Regions from separate parts of the Paenibacillus sp. 7516 genome, predicted to be linked through region 2. Evidence: riboswitches for the same ligand, from Rfam matches in the RefSeq annotation. Region 2 holds a riboswitch; each other region holds the start of a gene.

Region 1 (4,098 bases), on a different contig from region 2:
GCTAATTTGGAATACACCCAGCCGCTTGTGGAACTGCTTTCCGTTGCAGTAACCTATGCCGAGCAGATTCCCCATCTCCATACGCCTTGCGGCTGCCTGCGGGTGCACAATCAGCCCTGCTGCAATCAAGTCCTCCCAATCGATCAGGCTCGGTACACCCTCATATGAGGTATGCACACGCTCCAGTGCATGGCGGATTGCCTCAGGTGAGGCATTCTCGACCCCGATATCCCCTTTGCGGGTTGCATCCGCTTCCGGAATAAAAGCATGCTTGCAGCCCGGGACCTTATTTGCAATGATTTTGCGAATGCGCTCACCAGCATGATCCGGGTCCGTAAGAACAATTACACCGCGTCTCTCCTGTGCCAGTGCAATTCGCTTCAAGATTCGCTGGTTGATGGCTGATCCGCCGGTCTCTATGGTGTCTGCCTCAACAGCCCGCCGGATGGCGACGGTATCGTCGCGTCCTTCTACCACAATGACTTCTTTTATCATGTTCCATTTCTTCCTTTCTAACGCAAAAAGAAGAGGAATATCCTCTTCTCTGCCAAACGGCGGCGAGCCTGTTCAGACTCCACCGCCGCATATTCCGCATGATTCATTCATGCAACTATTTTATAGCATTCCCATTTCAAAGTAAAACGATTTTAGTTCGCTTCCGGCTTAACTGGACCGATCACATATACCGTCTTGCCTTTCTTACGTCCGAAATTCAGGGCATGCTTTACACTGTCATAATATACATCGATTTTGTTGCCTTTAATGGCACCGCCGGTATCTTCCGCACGACGGAAGCCGAGTCCCTCAATGTACACCCACCAGCCGATCGGAATCACTTTTGGATCGACCGCAATGGTCCGTCCTTCGGTTACCCGGGTACCGGAAGCTGTTTTTGTACCAATGCCAGGCTCTTCAGAAGAGTACGCAGTCATCGATACATTTTTAAGTACTTTGGAATATTTAAAAGAAGTGCCTGAGACGGTAATCACTTTGCTGCCTGATGCAGCGGTTTTCTTCGAGTTCGTTGTCGTTTCTTTCTTTGCTGTGGAGGTTTGGGCCGATACCGTCTGAATCTCCGGCTGCTTCACAACAGGTTTTGCTTTGGTTCCGACAGCAATAACTTTATCGACACGGTTGGTCGATACCGATTTGCCCACCATCTTTTTGGAGACTAATTCTCCATCCTGAAACACCTTTTCGATATGCTGTACAAGTGTACCTTCTTTGCCGTTTACGATGACGCGATTGTCACCTTTGTACAAGCTAGGGTCAGCCGTTTTGATTACTTTGTACGCAATCGGCTGTTCCACTTCCACTGTACGCTTTGTTACACGCACTACGCGAATTTTCATATCTGCCTTGATTGGTGTTGCGAGCGCAGGATAAACCTTATCCTCACTGGCAACTTCAATTCCAGATTTCTGAATTGCATCTTCTACCGATGAATCGGTTGTATACAGAGTCTTGGTGTCTCCGTCTGCCGTAATGTTGACTGGAACGGCCCGCTCAATAACAATGCGGTCTCCATCTGCGATTGCCCCGTTCAAAGGCATGGATACCTCATCATGGGGGCTGACTGTGATTGATTGCTCCTCCAGCATTTCTTGAAGCATTCCTGTACGAGTCTCTACCGCTTGAGCTTTGCCATCAATAACCAGCGAAATTTGTTTCCCGGCTTGACCGTAAACGACTAACAAGATCATGATTGTAAGCGCGATTGAGAAAATAGCGATCAGTGCCATTTGACGCATGTTCTCATGCTTCCACCGCAACGCGTAAGACTTACTGGATGATCGTGACTCATGGGTCTCTTCTGGTTGGAATGTGCCCACTTCTCCGTCCTCCTTCATAGCCTCGCCGTCTAAAGTTAATGCATGATGTCTTTGACGCGACTATACCAAATTTTCTACAGAACTGACCGTTATCTCAATGACCGGTTCTGCACCATGAACCACTCTTCGCAACATGATGTCACCACCTGAATTCTTACCGTATGATGACCTTATTTCTTTTATTCAAAAACAAAAAAGCCAAAGAAAGAGTGTCAGAGGAACTCTTTCGTGGCTTCCGAATGATTTTGAATATCGGAAATTCATGCACGAGGTTGCCTCTCTTTTTCCGCTTGCGAGGTTAGCTGTCGGGTTCGGGCGAAAGAGAGCCGCCCTATCTCCGGTCACCCGCTCATGGCGGATGCCCTTGAATTCACCCCGAGACCCAAAGAAGAAATCAAATAGCGCTTCGCAAATGCATCCGCTGCTTTTGGGTCAGCGAACGATGCGCATCAGCTGCTTACACTGATGTTTAAGCCCTATTGGTTCCCCCGCTCTCCGTTAACGGAGACTCAGCGAGATCGGTTCATGAAAAGTATTGTTGTGTCATCGGAAAGTGTCCCTTTGTTCATCCCCCGAACATCTGTCCAATTTTCCGCACAACAATTCACTGAAAAGATGATATCCTGTTTCGATGCATGTTGTAAAGCGTTGTTCAAGTACGTTTTTCTAAATATTTGGTTAAAATATTGTAATATTCTTCATTTATTTGGATCAAAAAGCAAATTCGCTCCGTCTACCTCTCTTTTTCACCGCATTTGCTTCGTTTTTTAACGAATACCAAATCGTTCCATGGCATTTTTGGTTGTTATTGCAGCAATTTCCTCTACCGAAATGCCTTTAATTTCCGCAGCTGCTTCTGCAACCAGACGTACATGCGCTGTTTCATTTCGTTTTCCACGATAAGGATGTGGTGTAAGATATGGGGAGTCGGTTTCGATGAAAAATCGGTCCATTGGCACCTTCGCCAGTACCTCTTTCGGCTGCTTGGCGTTTTTGAACGTAATTGGTCCACCGAAGGATAGATGGAACCCTAGATCCAGACAGAGTTTTGCCGTTTCCCAGCTTCCTGAGAAAGAGTGCATCACACCCCCGACTTCGCCAGCTTTCTCTTCACGCAAAATTTTGACAATATCCTCATGAGCATCGCGATTATGAATGACAATAGGCATGTTAAGTTCACGAGCCAGTCCGATCTGTTGTCTTAATACACGATGCTGCACATCCTTGGGTGAAGTGTCCCAATAATAATCCAGGCCAATCTCGCCTATGGCAACGACTTTTTCATGTTTGCACAGAGATGCAATCCACTCGAGATCGCCCTCCTGCATCGTAATGGCATCCTGAGGATGCCAGCCTACAGCAGCATATATAAAATCATACGTTTCGGCAAGCTTCATCGTGGATGGAATGGTCTCCCGGTTGAAACCGACATTGATCATACGGCCAACCCCGGCGTCTACAGCACGTTGAATCATCTCCTCGCGGTCCTCGTCGAATTGCGGTGCGTCCAGGTGTGTATGTGTGTCGAATAACATCATTTGTATTTCTCCCTTCCTGTCGAATAACTGTTTTCTATCCCAATCAAAATCCTATAAAATGCACCCATTTTATCATCATCATTGATTTTTCAGAGTACAACATGTGGAATTACCAAATTCAATTTCTACTATATATAGGAGCCCTTATGATCTCAATTTGTTCAAAAAAAGTGTACATTACAAAATTATGTCGATCTACATATACTCTCCATTAAAGCAGATTACTGTATCATGATAATATCTCGAAGTAGAAACTCTTTCTGTCATAGCTAATTTGTAAATATTTTACTCCCCACGGCTCAATTCATGATCATGAGAAGTATGGGCGAATATGAGAGGGCAGCTCGTGAATGATGGCGTCCACCTTGTCTTGCGGATAGTACAGATTGTGCTTACCACGATGTATTCCGCTGATTGAACGGACGATGTCCGAAACCTCGGACAATTCATGCAACTTGTCCTGTCTATCCAGCAGCAGAATCTGTTTGTCTGTCGATTCATCCGGACGAAAAACATCATACGGAAGATCCGTCGGAAAATCAATTTCCAGATCATATTCGGGATGAAGACCTGCATTGGCAAAGGCAACCTGAATTTCTTCAATCGTTTCCACATCGATCTGTTCAACCTCTACATACTTATACAACCTGCGATCCATAAAACGTTCGCATAACTCGCTCAGAACAGAATCGTTCTCTTTACGCCACTGCATGAATGTGGTCTGTATC
Region 2 (4,098 bases):
CCTGGAAGCGTAAACATTAATACAATAGCCAATGCGCATGCTGCAAAAAATACCCCGCTCATGATCCATTTGTGCATCCGTTATGTCCCCTCCAGAATGAAAGATCATCTAAACTGAAACTGTCCATATCATTATAACGGAACCTGTTAAGACATCATAGCATTTTGTGGTAATTTTTTGAACTAATCACATAAACGGGCATGAATTTCTTTGGCTTACGCGGTTTAAGGGTTAGTTTAAGATTAGCGGGGTCCTTCATAGACCATGCAATAAAAAGGCATCAAACCGCTTGGTGTCTGTCGTTCATACGTATCCTGGGTGACAAATCCAGCCTTGTGATAAACGCGGATAGCCCGCGTATTCCAGGTGAGCACTTCGAGATCAATCTCATGATTAGGGTTCCGCCGAATGGCTTCCTTCACGATCGCAGAGACGAAGGCAGTACCGCGACCTTGTCCACACTGTTCAGGGTGCATACCAAGCCCAATTCGCGTCACGCCTTCAAGAGGAAAGAATTGAACGAATCCGCAAAGCTGATCCTGCTCTCCCAGTACAACTGCATATTGCTCTTTTCGAAGCTGCTCATCGCCGAATTCAACCTCCAGCGCCTTCATCTGTTCCCAGGGCAGCCAGGTATAGATGTTATAGGGTGGTTCATATGTCCAGCTGCAGATCAATGCTGCATGTTCTTCCTGCATCGGCACAACGTGAAACGTTACAGAAGCTTCATCCACACCACTGCACGCTCCTTTCATTGTGAACAAGCTACTTCTAGTCATACGCTAATCGTTTATAACATATGTCATTTCGTATTTAATCCTGATTTTACTCTACAAAAGAGGAGGGCATTTGGCAAGGTTTTGCTCCCTTGAAAAAAAGTGAAACAAAAGTTCCTGGAATTTCGTTTATATTACAGTAGGATGGGTAAAAACATTATAAGGGCACGGACGAAGATGCACAAAAAAACCGCCGGATACATTCCTGCGGAGAATGTACCGGGCGGTTGATTTATGCTTCGTTACAGTATGATGTTGCTCAGCTTGTCCCTAGTCGAGGGCCAGTGACTCATATGCGTCCGTGCTCATAATCCGTTTAGCGCCAACATAGCGGTTGGCCCAGTAGTTCTCACTCAAAGAACTAATGGTAACTCCTTTGGAAGACGAGGAGTGTGCAAACTTACCTTCACCCACGAAAATCCCTACGTGTGAAACCCCTTTACCCGTTGTATTGAAGAATACCAGATCGCCTGGTCTCATTTCCATGCGGGATACCGAGTCACCCATGTCGAATTGGGAACTGGATTGACGAGCCAAATCGATGCCCAGCTTTTCGAATACATACCGTGTGAATCCAGAGCAGTCAAAGCCGTTAAGCGTTGTTCCACCACTTTTGTATGTAGTTCCCATTGCTGAATCAATTACTTTATCCATTTTTGAATCTGCGAATGCGCTGCCTGCTCCAAGTGATAGTGCGAATGTTAAGCTGAGGACAGCTGCTGTTAATTTCTTTTTGAACAAGAGATATACCCCTTCCAACGCCTGCGAGGTTAGCTTAAGGATTCGGTTGAAGGTCCCCTATGATCCCTCTGTAGCAAGATCAATTCACCCATAACTGGTTCCCCCGCTTCCCAGGTGCCAGGAATTTGGCTATGCTAGTTGTGCACCTGCGAAATCAAGAAATGACGATTTAATTTTAAGTAGTTACAATTCATAAGGTAAAGATTACAAAGTTGTTACTAAAAACTCACTGCGATTATTGTAACAGAGGAGTAAGCCTTTGGCAACGTTTAACAAGAAAATTAGCAAAAAAAACCTCGACCTTTGACGGGGAAAGGTCGGGGTTTACGTTTGTAAAGCGTTAACATTGACATAAGTTTACATGAAGATGGTAACAATTTTTGCGCGGTTCATTACACTTTTTAACCTTTGGAGGACTTGGACTGCCACAGACGGAAATGAGCGCATATCTTCCATATATCGAGCAAACATCTGGCGAGCGGATAGGTTTGTTGCAGGATGAGACCGATGAGACCTGTCAGGAACCACGACGCAGATGTGAAGGCACCGAAGATGAGCAGATGAATTCCTCCCAGAACCACTGCGATACCGATGAGAGGAAAGATATGACGCAAGGCAAGCAATAAACCGAGAAATGTACCTTTTACCCCACCCTGATCCTCGGGAGCTGTAGCGCCAAACTGCATATATAACAAAGCATGATGTATGATCCATCCATATACGATCCATCCGGCTATATATGGAATGCCTGGCAGGAGCAATTGCAGCGAGTGGAATCCATCCAGAAAGATACTATACAGCTTGGGGATCAGCCAGTACGCAGGCAGCAGCAATAATAGCGTTTTAATGAAATGAAGCAGCATCATCGGTTTCCACAGTGCCTTGATCCCTCGTACAAAAGGAACACGTTCTTCTGTATGATTGAAGTGTTGTAATGAATAGAGCAGCCCTGCCTGGATGAGAGGGGTAATCAGCATGCGGAGCAGGAGCATGGCCCCAAGTATCCATAAATAGCGATGCACCTCGGGATGGGTAGACAGACTGAGCTGACTTTCCATTTTGAATAAAATGGTACTCAGCTCCCCGGCGTCAGGGTCCGGATAGCGCAGCAGCAAGGGAATGACAGCTGATTGCACCATTTTATAGATGAAGTAACCCCATACCAGCTGATAGAGAAATAAAAGTGCCACAATGAACATATGCTGACGAACGAGAAACCAGCCCTCACGTATTTTTGCTTTCACTGTCTCCACCTCACCATGACAGACCTCCGAATATAGCTTCAATAAGCTTGGTTACACTCATGCTCCAGCGGAACTTGGACGGTTCATCCAGACCGGCTTTCAAAAAGTTATTCATATGACGGTTCTCCAGCACAACGGTATATAACGGATCGGTCATGGCCCAGGATACAGGCGAGCTGTAAGTTAACTTGTACGTAATTCGACCGTTACTGCCATCCCACTCCTTGGCGACGATGTGTCCATCTTCAAAAACGATACGAACGGGTACTTTCTCGTAGTCGCTGCCCTTCTTTACTAATGTTACCGATGATTCGTACAACGTTTGACTGTCTTTCTCAATAGGCTTGACCTGGATATTCTCCACGGCGAAGTCGGCCATCCCGTCCCCATATACGTATTGATTAAAATAATCAGACCAGGATTTACGCGTCACTTGTTCCACGACCTTTTGGAAATCGGCCGAAGTGGGATGTTTGAACCGATATTTTTTGACATAAGTTGAAAGGATGCGTTCCATCGTTTTTGCCCCTACTTGTTGTTCGATGCCCAGCAGCACAAGCTTGCCCCTTGTGTAAACATTGGCTGCATAATGATTCTGGGAATCAAACTTCCAGGACTCCTGCGTGAGTGAGGCAGGTGAGGTAATTAAGCCGGATTGAACTGGGAGATTCGGAATAAGTCCGTATTCCTGCTCCATCAGTTTGTCTTCTGCGTAAGAGGTGAACCCTTCATCCAGCCAAGCTTCTTCAAATTCATTGCTGGCAACCATACCATAGAAGTACTGATGGCCAATCTCGTGTACAACCGTGCGTTCCAGATCATAGCCTGGTGTAGTGTCGTCCGCGCCGAAGGCTGTAACTAAGGTAGGATACTCCATGCCGCCTGCTCCATTGCCTGTTTTTGGGGGAACAACGATAGAGAGCGTGGAATACGGATACGGACCAAACCACTTGCTGTAATTCGAAAGAGCTGCTTTGGCTGCATAGAAGTAACGTTCCTTCAGATCCTGGTGGGCCGGGTCCAGATAGAGCTTGATTCGTACACCTGGCACGTTGGGAGTGGAGTAGGGTTCCTCCGCATAAACAAAGTCGGGTGAGGCAGCCCAGGCGAAGTCATGTACATCGTCAGCATAGAATTGATAGATCTTCTCGCCGTTTTTTATAACGGCCTGCTTCGTTGGAAACCCGGTCGCGGCAACCTTGTATGTTTCCGGTACCCGAATACGCACACTATAGATGCCAAAATCCGCATAAAACTCGGAATTCCCGTGGTACTGATGCAGATTCCAGCCCTCAGCCGTACGCCCCCGCGTGCCTGCAGGCTCGTATACACTGAGT
Region 3 (4,098 bases), on a different contig from region 2:
ATATGGACTGCCGTTCCCACCACGCGTTCTCTTTCCGGATAAAACGTCGCCACAGCCCCTATATGAGCTTTCCCACCCGTGACCAAAAATATCTTATCCTCTCCAGCTTGAATGACCTGCAAACGAACCGATTTCAAATCATATGTACTCATCCTAATCCACCCATCCTTTGTGTGTATATGTAATGGTGGAATTATGAGCTTATCGACTGAATTGGACAATGAAACTTCTCACATTTATGCATAATGGACCATCACCGCGGGCATACCAAAGAGAACGCAATTTGACAAAGGAGGCTATATCATGCGTATTCGCCTCATCGCATTCTCCATGCTGATCCTTATATTGATAAGTGGAAGCTATTCACCTGGACAACTGCTGGCAAAACCCGTTCCAGAGAGCATGCCTGCTGCAAAGCCGGATCTATCTGAGGATGAACAGCTGACACTGGGTCAGCTAAGGCAGAAATATGCCGATACGTTCAAGACCAACGGACCTTCGACGAGACAGGTAGCACTGACTTTTGATGATGTACCTGATCCGCGCTTCACTCCGCAGGTATTGGATATTTTAAAGAAATATAATGTAAAAGCGACCTTTTTTATTGTTGGCAATCGCGCAGAGAAACATCCCGACCTCGTCAGACGGATCGTTAGGGAAGGTCACATTGTTGGGAACCACAGTTACAACCACCCTGAATTCAGTAAGCTGTCTTTGAATGCTTTTCGCAAACAAATTCTACATACCGGTGACATTATTCGTAAACTGACCGGGTATACACCAAAAATGATTCGTCCTCCATACGGGGACATTAATGAGAAACAGCTGCAATGGGCCGCAAGACAGCAATACAGCATCGTCAACTGGAATGTGGATTCGCTGGATTGGAAAGGCCTCAGTAAAGAGCAAGTGAAGCAGAATGTTTTATCTGCAGTCAAGCCAGGCTCCATCATTCTTCAACATGCGGGCGGAGGCGTGGGCTCCAATCTGTCCGGTACCATTGGAGCACTTCCGGAGATTATAGATGAACTGCGATGCAGGGGCTTCAATCTGGTGACTTTGGACGAAATGCTGCAATTGCCAAAAAGCAAATAATACACGGCTTAGTAGAGACGAAACACACAAGTTATGGAACTACCAATCTTGCGCGTTTTAATAAAGAAAAAGGGTACCCTTATTTCACGTTAATCGTGTCGTAAAGGCACCCTTTTGTTGGCGCTGATACTTATTTCAAGATATAAAGTTCAACATCCTGAAAACCGAATGTACTCACAGACTTCTGGCTCCCAGGAATGAAAATATCAATTCGTTTCCCTTTGATCGCTCCACCGATATCCCGGGCAGTCGCCACAAATGCCTGCTTAGGCAGTCCCGGATGGGAATGGCCTGTAACAAGAACCTTCGTACCCAGTGGGATCACACTAGGGTCTACAGCAATCGTGCCGAGCTCAAGTGCATTACCGAAGTAATCAACGGGACCCCATCCACCATTTTCGGAAGCGGCTGCAGAGTACGCTGTTGCTTTCACATCAATGGACTTACTGTAGTCAAACGTTTTGCCCCAGGCTTGAACGACTTTATCGTCAGCATTCACATCAAGGCTAGCTGTCGTAATCGTCTTTGCCCCCGTAGAGCTCTTCGCTGCTGGAACAGCTGAGGCCGTGTTTGCTTTTCCAGGAATCGTAATTTTCAAACCACCATAAATGTTGTAAGGTGAAATATCACTGTTTGCTTTGACCAGTGTGTTCAGTCCAACTCCATATTTTTTCGATAAGGTATAGAAGGTATCCCCCTCTTTGGCCACGTGAACAGAATCAGCGTGAGCTGGAACGGCCTGAATGAGCATTGCTGCTGTCAGCAGGGCTGCTGCTGTTTTGGCTATAGTTCTCTTCTTAATCATGGTCTTCCTCCCTCATTGTGCCTGCGAAGTTAGTTGTCGGATTCGGATGGAGGAAACCACCCTATAGGTCTCTGTTACATTCGTCTTGCGTTATGTACCCCTAATTCACCCCAAGCAGCGTGCGTTTCAATCTTCCCCTCCACGGTCTGCATCATTACATCCTCCACACTTCCTCCTCAGGAAGTTTCGGCAGGAACAATATATCACAATTTTGTAACCAGGGTCCGTAGTAAATGTTACCAACTGTCTTAAACAACACATTATGCTGCTTAGAAATAAGGATTTTTCTTATTAAAGAGCGATCAAGCGGCTCTGAAATGATGACAGAAACGTTACTTTTACGGCACTGGATACTTATCCATGCACAAAAAACAACCCTGCTAACGTGACGTCAGCAAGGTTGTTTGATTTCGTTCTTTGTTCTTCTATTTGAATCCGGTTCACTGACTGGAACGTGCTCAAAGACTATGACAAGACTTTACCGAGGAAGTCACGCGTACGTGGATGCTTAGGTTGACCAAATACTTCATCTGGGGTCCCCTCTTCCACAATTACACCGCCATCCATAAAGATGATGCGATCACCAACTTCACGGGCGAAGCCCATCTCGTGGGTAACAATAACCATAGTCATGCCGCCTTCAGCCAGGCGTTTCATTACGTCGAGTACTTCACCAACCATTTCAGGGTCGAGTGCAGACGTCGGCTCGTCAAACAGCATCACATGCGGCTGCATCGCAAGCGCTCTGGCAATGGCAATCCGCTGCTTCTGTCCACCCGACAGCTGACTCGGATAAGCATCTTTTTTATCTAATAACCCGACGGTTTTGAGCAAGTCTGCGGCGATCTGCTTGGCTTCCTGTGCAGTCTGCTTTTTGACTTTGATCGGGGCAATGGTAATGTTTTGCTCGACGGTTTTATGCGGAAACAGATTAAAGTGCTGGAACACCATCCCCATTTTCTCCCGCGTTGCATTAATGTTGTGTTTGGGATCCGTGATCGATACGCCTTCGAAATTAATCTCACCTGAAGTAGGCTGCTCCAACAGGTTAAGACAGCGAAGGAAGGTACTTTTGCCTGATCCTGAAGGACCAATCACGACAACGACCTCGCCCTTGCCAATCGTGACATCTATGCCTTTAAGTACTTCGTTTTTGTCGTAGGATTTGTGTAATTGTCTAACGTCTATCACTTGCACTCAACTTCCTTTCCAGTCGACCCAGCAGCTTGGACAAAATAAATGTCAATACAAAGTATATGGCTGCTGCAATAAGGAACGGATTCATTCCTTGGTACGTAATGTTTTTGACTACACTTGCCTGATACATGATATCAACCATACCAATAACCGAGATAATGGACGATTCCTTGATAATGGTTACAAATTCATTACCGATGGCAGGCAGTACAGCTTTGAAAGCCTGTGGCAAAATAATAAATCTCATGGCCGCAGCTCTACCCATCCCAAGCGAACGGGCTGCTTCCAATTGACCGCGGTCAACTCCTTGAATCCCTGCACGGAAGATCTCTGCAAGGTAAGCACCACTGTTGATGGAGAGTGTGATAATACCGGCTTGAAGAGCCGAGAAATTAATACCGAAGGTCAGGGAAAGGCCATAATAGATAATCATCAGTTGAACCAGCATCGGCGTTCCGCGAATCACTTCAACATATGCCGTACCAATCCAACGTAAAACGGCCATATCATGCATCCGGAACATGCAAATGATCAAACCGATAATGACCCCGAAGATTACGCCAAGTGCGGACAATAAGAGGGTATAACCAACCCCCGTAGCATAGAAGCTTTTGTATTGCCAGAATACTTCAAAAATATTCGGTGATTTGACCTCACGGTCTGCCATTAATTGACTGGCTTCCGTTACCATCTGATCAATTTTATTTTCGCTCTTCAACCGTTCAAGCGTACCATTAACGGCATTCAGCAATTCCGTATTGCCTTTGCGAATACCGATCGCTGCTGCTACCTGCTCTTCGTCCGGAACAGCAGGAGCAAGTCCGATCATATCATCCAGGTATCCTGCGGCAACGGTATCTTCAACGATTGCAGCGTTGATCCGTTTCGTTTGCAGTTGAAGCACAATGTCCGAGATTTTATCAAGAGACGTCAGCTTGGCTCCAGGAATCTTTTGTCCGATTGTTTCCTGAATCGAACCTTTTTGTGCTCCGATCTTTTCA

What was found. Region 2 has a riboswitch for cyclic di-AMP ahead of CHI14_RS29040 (C40 family peptidase). Riboswitches for the same ligand answer to the same signal wherever they lie in the genome.
Region 1: it holds a riboswitch for cyclic di-AMP, as region 2 does, so the genes downstream of both, CHI14_RS28305 (3D domain-containing protein) here and CHI14_RS29040 (C40 family peptidase) in region 2, are expected to answer to the same signal.
Region 3: it holds a riboswitch for cyclic di-AMP, as region 2 does, so the genes downstream of both, CHI14_RS00710 (3D domain-containing protein) here and CHI14_RS29040 (C40 family peptidase) in region 2, are expected to answer to the same signal.

The regions. Positions count from the first base shown of each region.
Region 1 is NZ_NPBI01000046.1:13,393-17,490, reverse strand. It holds gene rnmV (ribonuclease M5) at 1-495, opposite strand, end outside; gene CHI14_RS28305 (3D domain-containing protein) at 648-1,832, opposite strand; cyclic di-AMP (ydaO/yuaA leader) riboswitch at 2,104-2,357, opposite strand; gene CHI14_RS28300 (TatD family hydrolase) at 2,600-3,370, opposite strand; gene CHI14_RS28295 (HD domain-containing protein) at 3,681-4,098, opposite strand, start outside.
Region 2 is NZ_NPBI01000048.1:17,352-21,449, forward strand. It holds gene CHI14_RS29030 (c-type cytochrome) at 1-77, opposite strand, end outside; gene CHI14_RS29035 (GNAT family N-acetyltransferase) at 243-755, opposite strand; gene CHI14_RS29040 (C40 family peptidase) at 1,047-1,517, opposite strand; cyclic di-AMP (ydaO/yuaA leader) riboswitch at 1,521-1,658, opposite strand; gene CHI14_RS29045 (hypothetical protein) at 1,919-2,761, opposite strand; gene CHI14_RS29050 (M1 family metallopeptidase) at 2,772-4,098, opposite strand, start outside.
Region 3 is NZ_NPBI01000002.1:136,356-140,453, reverse strand. It holds gene lpdD (prenylated flavin chaperone LpdD) at 1-152, opposite strand, end outside; gene CHI14_RS00715 (polysaccharide deacetylase family protein) at 304-1,095, shown strand; gene CHI14_RS00710 (3D domain-containing protein) at 1,226-1,900, opposite strand; cyclic di-AMP (ydaO/yuaA leader) riboswitch at 1,903-2,102, opposite strand; gene CHI14_RS00705 (amino acid ABC transporter ATP-binding protein) at 2,366-3,091, opposite strand; gene CHI14_RS00700 (ABC transporter substrate-binding protein/permease) at 3,078-4,098, opposite strand, start outside.